2 regions of the Photobacterium sp. HL06 genome follow, and region 2 is predicted to be linked to the other one. Evidence: riboswitches for the same ligand, from Rfam matches in the RefSeq annotation. Region 2 holds a riboswitch; the other holds the start of a gene.
The links. A riboswitch is a leader RNA that binds a small molecule or an ion and turns the genes downstream of it on or off. The one in region 2 is predicted to bind cobalamin.

Region 1: another riboswitch for cobalamin. It lies ahead of AC51G0_RS17690 (TonB-dependent receptor domain-containing protein); the one in region 2 lies ahead of AC51G0_RS21270 (DUF4198 domain-containing protein).

The regions. Positions count from the first base shown of each region.
Region 1 is NZ_CM183914.1:3,917,146-3,920,567, forward strand. Features, by position in the region: gene AC51G0_RS17690 (TonB-dependent receptor domain-containing protein) at 1-1,760, opposite strand, end outside; cobalamin riboswitch at 1,801-2,025, opposite strand; gene trmA (tRNA (uridine(54)-C5)-methyltransferase TrmA) at 2,174-3,280, shown strand; gene AC51G0_RS17700 (YijD family membrane protein) at 3,377-3,422, opposite strand, start outside.
Region 2 is NZ_CM183915.1:613,252-616,673, reverse strand. Features, by position in the region: gene AC51G0_RS21275 (FMN-binding protein) at 1-640, opposite strand, end outside; cobalamin riboswitch at 1,164-1,312, shown strand; gene AC51G0_RS21270 (DUF4198 domain-containing protein) at 1,407-2,171, shown strand; gene cbiM (cobalt transporter CbiM) at 2,181-2,804, shown strand; gene AC51G0_RS21260 (NikL family nickel/cobalt ECF transporter subunit) at 2,810-3,388, shown strand; gene AC51G0_RS21255 (energy-coupling factor transporter transmembrane component T family protein) at 3,389-3,422, shown strand, end outside.

The DNA.
Region 1 (3,422 bases), on a different replicon from region 2:
TCCGAAATGAAATAGCTTGCCGCTACATCAACCAGATGGTAGTTATCAAGCTTCACTTCTTTGTTAGTAAAAGCATTTGGATCATAATAAGTGTCACGACGGTTACCTTGGTACAGGTAACTCAGTTCAAGCTGGTAGCTATCGGCTAGGTAACTCATGTTCCATTTGAAGGACTCATCAGGCACCCGTTCCAGATCTTTACCATCATTCTCATTTTCATGATCCATGAAATCCAGTGAAACATCATGGTAAACCGCACCGGTAGCAAAGTTTGCTGTTAATTCAACACCTTTGATTCTAACATCATTATTTTCTAGCTGCTCACCCTGGCCCTGGTTTCGGATCTGATTGCTGATAGTGTTATCGTAAACCGCCACACGCCAGTCAAGTACACTATGGCTGCCTTCTAATGCCAGCTCATAACTCTCAGACTCTTCCGGTTCAAGATTAGGATTGCCAAAATCAGGCCAATAGAGTTCATTGAAGGTAGGTGCTTTAAAGCCAGTTCCGACATTAGCAGTCACCCGAAGTCCTTCAACAAAGCGCCAGCCAGCACCTGCCTGCCAAGAGGTATATGAACCATAGTGCTCGTTGTCATCATAACGCACGCTAGCTTCTAGCTGAGTCGCTTCATTATCGCGCCAAAGCGTAATATAACCGGCATCATTACGGCGACTTCCTTTATCGTAAGCTTTATAGCTCGCACTTCCACTGTCCCACAACTTAGAATCAGAGACTTTCTCTTCCAGCAAATCAACACCAAAACCTGCATAGAAATGATTGGCCAGCTGGTAGCTAGAGTTCCAGTTCAACTGGGTACGTTCGGTAACAATAGTGCTACCCGGAGTTTCTCCACCCTTGTTTTCACCTTCGTCCCGATTTACCGCCAGTAACAAGGAAGAGGTCAGCTTATCACTCTCATACTGCAGCTGGCCTGACAAGTTATAAAGAATATAATCAGCTTCCTCGGTCCCCGGCTTGCCTGTCATCCAATCTTTTTGGTAGTCATATTCGGCATGCCCTGAGTGATAGTAGGCATTAACAATAGCCTGCCACTGTTCGTTGATAGCAAAACCAAACTCACCCAATATATCTTTGTTCTTAAAACCATCTTCATCAGGCTGGTTGGTATCCCATGCACCAGATTCAAAATTAGAAACGTCAAAGCCATCCGCCGTTTCAAAGTTCGCAGCAACTTTACCCCATGTTCGATCTGAAGTCTGGCCTGCAAGACTACCTTTAGCCTGGTAATAGCCATCACTGCCCAAACCAGCAGCTAACTGCCCCTGCTGCGCATCCGGCTGAGTAGAAGTAATAATATTGATAACCCCAGCCGTCGCATCTGCACCATATACCGCCGCCCTTGCACCACGGACAAACTCAATACTTTCAATACCGGTCAATGGTAATTGCCCTAGGTTTACGCCACCACTAGTAGCGCTCCCAAGGCGTACGCCATTCATCATGATCAAGACATTCTTACTACCACGTACCATCACGGTAGTGAGCTGGCCATAACCGCCATTAGAATAGACTGTCACCCCCGGCAGACGGCGCAGTACTTCAGAAAGGGATTTTGCCTGGATGGCATCAATCTCTTCTTTGCTCACAACAGAAACAGGTGCGATAACATTTTTGATAGGCTGCTCAAATCGGTTAGCCGTCACCACCATCACTTCATCTGACGAGGTTTCTGCTGCAAAAACTGGAGATTGAAGATACAGCGGGGCCAACGCCACTGCTAAAAGCGTTTTTTTCATTTAATTAGATACCTTAAGTCGCGTTTATTACAAAGCAGCTTATCTGCTTAGTACACTGGTTGGTCTTCGGACTTAAGAGCATGGTTGGACAACCACCTAGGGCAACAACTTCCCACTTCAATTAGCTGTATTGCACAGCTTGCAGAAGCAGTGTTCGGAACTTACGTCCATGTGCTTTCGTTCTCTATCACCGCTGCGCGTCAGTCACGGACTCCCACCGTGTTCCCGGCCTATATAGAGGCTAACCAGCGCACAGCGAATGCTAGTTATCATTTTGATGATTGTCTAGTTTTGTTTGTTATGGCATATAAAGAAAAGTCTCCAGCTACACTTTTATCAGCAACAACACTGGACATCGGTCAACAATGCAATAAAATCTGCGCTCTTATTTTGAGCAGTTTGAGGCACACAAGATGGCATCCACCGCAATTAATCCAGCTGAGTACCAACCACAGCTGGATGAAAAAGCAGAGCGTATTCAAAATATCTTTGCAGATTTTGAAACCCCTGAGCTTGAGGTGTTCGCCTCGCCTGCCGAGCATTACCGCATGCGTGCTGAGTTCCGTGTTTGGCATGAGGGTGAAGACCTTTACTATGTCATGTTCAACCAGGAAACCCGCGAAAAATACCGCGTGGATCAGTTCCCAGCTGCCAGCCGCCTGATCAATGATTTGATGCCATTACTGGTCGATGCCCTAAAACCAGTCAAAGCGCTGCGCCACAAGCTATTCCAGGTTGATTTCCTGTCTACCCTTAGTGGTGAAATCTTGGTATCTATGCTGTACCACCGCCAGCTGGACGATGAGTGGACGACAGAGGCTAAAGCCCTGAAACAGCGCCTAAATGATGAAGGCTTCAACCTGAACTTCATCGGCCGAGCTCGCAAACAAAAGATCGTTTTGGATCAAGAGTTTGTTATCGAAAAGCTGAAGGTTAACGATCGCACTCTGACCTACAAGCAAGTCGAAAACAGCTTTACCCAGCCAAATGGCGAAGTGGCACAGAAGATGCTGGAGTGGGCCGTTGACTGTACCCAAGACAGTGAAGGCGATCTACTGGAGCTATATTGCGGTAACGGTAACTTCTCACTGGCTCTGGCGCAGAACTTTGAGCGTGTACTGGCCACTGAACTGGCGAAACCTTCAGTCGATTCTGCCCAGTACAATATTGCAGTAAATAATATCGACAACGTCCAGATCATCCGTATGTCTGCAGAAGACTTTACCGATGCAATGGAAGGCAAGCGGGAATTCCGTCGCCTGAAAGATCAGAACGTCGACCTGCAGAGCTACAACTGCAACACAATCTTTGTCGATCCGCCACGTTCCGGTATGGATGAAGGCACTTGCCGCATGGTCCAGGGCTATGACCGAATCATGTATATTTCATGCAATCCGGACACGCTCAAAGATAACCTGACTATTCTGTCTGAAACACACCGTGTTACCCGTTTCGCCCTATTCGACCAATTCCCGTATACCCACCATATGGAAGCTGGCGTATTGCTTGAGCGTAAATAACCGCTCACTATGACAATTGCCTAGTGCTCCGTTGAACTCTAGGCAATAGACAACAAAAAAGGCGCCTCAGCGCCTTTTTTTATTATCAATCAGTATTTAAGCTTCAGTCGCTTGTGGTCTTGGTGACATCACGCCTAGCTTG
Region 2 (3,422 bases):
TGAGTTTGGCGCTGAACGTGTTATTGGTATAACTGGTATAGAGCACCGCGATAACCAGTAACAGGAGCAGGCCGTCATTGAGCTGCAGCTGCCATTTTTCCTCCTCCCAGCTTGGCGTCATCCCCAGTCGCTCAACGGCACTGAGATGCATGGCTTCCTGCACGGCCTTGGTGATCCCTTGGGCAGAAACGGTTGCGCCGGAAACTCCATCGATATCATCGCCCAGAATAAAGTTACCGCTGACATCCTTGCTGATAAACTCGCGATAGAAGTTGTGTTTATCAAGGCGTGCGACGAAAGGTGGCGTCTCACGGTCGGAGAGCAAAATGACTTCATTGATATAACTATCGCTTTCCTTCTCGGTGGTTTTCACTGCCAGGGTGAGTGGTCCGCCAAAGCCTTGGCCTTCAGCAATCAAGAACAATTCAGGCTCGGCCAGCTCTTCGTGATAGCGCAGGAAGGCACGCGGACCATTGTCACTATTCGGCGCATTGGAAAATGTGGAGTCAGGAAAGTGCTTTGATAACAAGTGGATATAGTTGGTCTTTGCCGCGAAGTGGCCAACTAAAAAGGCGGATAACAAACTTAGCCAGGCTAACAGGGTAATTAGCTTGGAAGCGCTAGAATTAGAGCGTCTCATACTCAATTTCCTACATTGAACCAATATGTTAGGGCTGAACAGCATCGTTCCTCTCTTATCGACGACACCAGCAGCCCCCTCAATTCACTGATAAATTTAAGTACCCATCGGTACATATTGGCCTAGTTTAAACCATATGTACTGGCTGGTACATACGGTTAGGTTCTATTCTTCGAGAGTGAGGGCGTTAATTCCCGTTGAGTTGATCTAACACAAGAAATTACTTTCAAGCTTCTTCATTTATATGCGCATGAGTGATTACTTCGACGTGAAATTTGCCGTTCAATGTAGTATTTAGCAAAGAGTTGTGATGGTGATCACTAATTTGTAAATAACTAAATGTATCGGAAATCCAATAATCTAAACGTGGGTGAAATTGCGCTAATCCCAATAATATAAAGGGTCTAGAGGTGATTTTACACTCGGGATTAAATGTATCGGATATTATGAAAATCTTGATTTTGATTTTCACCTTTTTAATAAAATTGATATTAATCAATTTTGTAATTAATTCTCTGTGACAGACTAATTAGCACTATTTAGTGCTCGTTTGAGTTAAAAGTGAATTAGGTTTGAAGCCTAAGCTGTACCCGCAACTGTAAGCGGAATTCTGTTATTTAATTGTATGTAACAGCGCCGCAAGCCAGAACCTGCTAATAGTTTTTATCTCCAATAATCTGGGCGGGACCACTCAGAAATTGATAATTGTTGCTTTCGTATGCACAGAATTATTGGGGGGTATTAATAACTCAACGTGAATCGTGTTATGAAAAAAACAATCCTTTTTCCTGTTATTGCGTCTATATGTGCCAGTTTTAATTCCTGGGGGCACTTTCTTGCTATTACCCCGCAAAATCAAGTCATTGAAAGCGGAATAGAGCGTACACAAAACTTTGATGTTTACTTTACTCACCCTATGACTCAAGGGCCAATCATGGCTATTGAAAAACCTGCTGAAATTGGCTATTGGCATCAGGGTGAAAAAGAAATTCTTTCCGATAAATTGGACGAAATATCGATTAAAAATAAAAAGGCATGGTCTTTAAAACATCAGTTTAAACGACCTGGAACTTATACTTTTTATGTTAACCAGGCTTCGTATATAGAGAAATCTGAAAATATCGCTATTGCTCAATATGCCAAAGTGGTGATGGATACTTACGCGGCCGGAGAAGAGTGGGCTCCGCAGTTAAATACTCCGGTAGAAATTATCCCACTAACAAGGCCGTTTGGACTGTGGACAAACAGTGTGTTTACCGGCCGGGTATTAAAAAATGGTAAGCCAGCTACGGGCGTGAGTGTTGAAGTGGAATATGACAATAAATCCAACGTTCCAATTATCGCTGATGCTTACGGAAAACATATTACAACCACAAATGCCAACGGTGAGTTTTCGGTAACACTGCCAAAAGCGGGTTGGTGGGGGATTGCTGCCCTAATTGGTGCGGATGAGCCTATCGAGATTGATGGCCAATCCTATCCCTATGAGCAAGCGGGAGTGATCTGGCTACAAACGAAGGATTTTGAATAGGAGAGCAGCATGCATATTGTTGATGGTGTACTGAGCACTCCTGTTTTAGCTATTGGCGCAGCTGTTGCCGTGGCAGGAACCGTATACGGGCTGCGTCAGCTAGATGATAACAAAATACCTCAAGCTGCTGTTTTAGCTGCCTGTTTTTTTGTCGCCTCGTTGATACATATACCCGTTGGGCCGTCGAGCGTACACCTTATTTTTAATGGGTTGCTGGGGTTATTACTTGGCTGGTCGGCTTTTCCGGTGGTTGCAGTCGGGCTGGTTCTCCAGGGGGTGTTTCTGGGCTTCGGCGGCATCGTGGTCTTGGGCGTAAACCTGGTCAATATTGCTTTACCCGCGGTGTTAGTTCATCTGATTCTATCATCTAAAGTGCATAAATATTCGGGAGGTGCGGTCGGATTTATAGCCGGTTTTGGCTCCGTCGTGCTTACCAGTGTGTTGGTTGCATTCTCTCTCACTCTTTCCGGTGAAGTATTTTGGAACAGTGCCGCCTTGGTATTAACGTCACATTTGCCCGTTGCATTACTGGAAGGTTTTATCTGTGCATATAGCTTTTCACTAATCAAAAAGATTCGCCCCGAGGTAGTGTGCAACATGAATAAAGCGGTAGAGCCAGGGAGTGAAGGGTGAGCACGATGAGAGTTGATTTTAGATTGATTAAGCTGCTGTTGGCTTTGTTACTGCTGAGCGTGAGCCAATTAAGTTATGCGCATCAAATGAGAGTGTTTGCTTTCGTTGAAGGAGCGGACGTTATTGGTGAAGCCTATTTTGCAGGTGGCGGGAAAGTTGCCAATGCAACCATAGAACTTCTTCGTGACGATACCGTATTGGCGACAGTAGCCAGCGATTCTGACGGTAATTTTACGTTCAAAAATGTTGAGGCAGATTCTTATCAGGTTAAAGCTGACGGCGGGCAGGGACACGTAGCAACGTTTGATATCGACAGCAGCGAGTTTCCTTTTGCTGATCCCGAAAATGAACCATCAAGTGTGGCTAACACTTCTGCCAATCAAGCAGAAATAGAGACTAGCAGTAACTGTAACCAACAAAGCAATGCTGATCTTCAACGGGCAATTGCAAATGCTATTCGTCCGCTGAGAAGTCAAATAGAACAGTATGAAGCGAAAACGCGTTTCCGCGATATCGCAGGTGGTATCGGGTTTATTTTTGGCTTTTTTGGCCTATTCGTCCTCGTTACCAGAAAAAAGGCGTAAATGATGGATATCACTCTTTCAGGTGGTTCTCTAG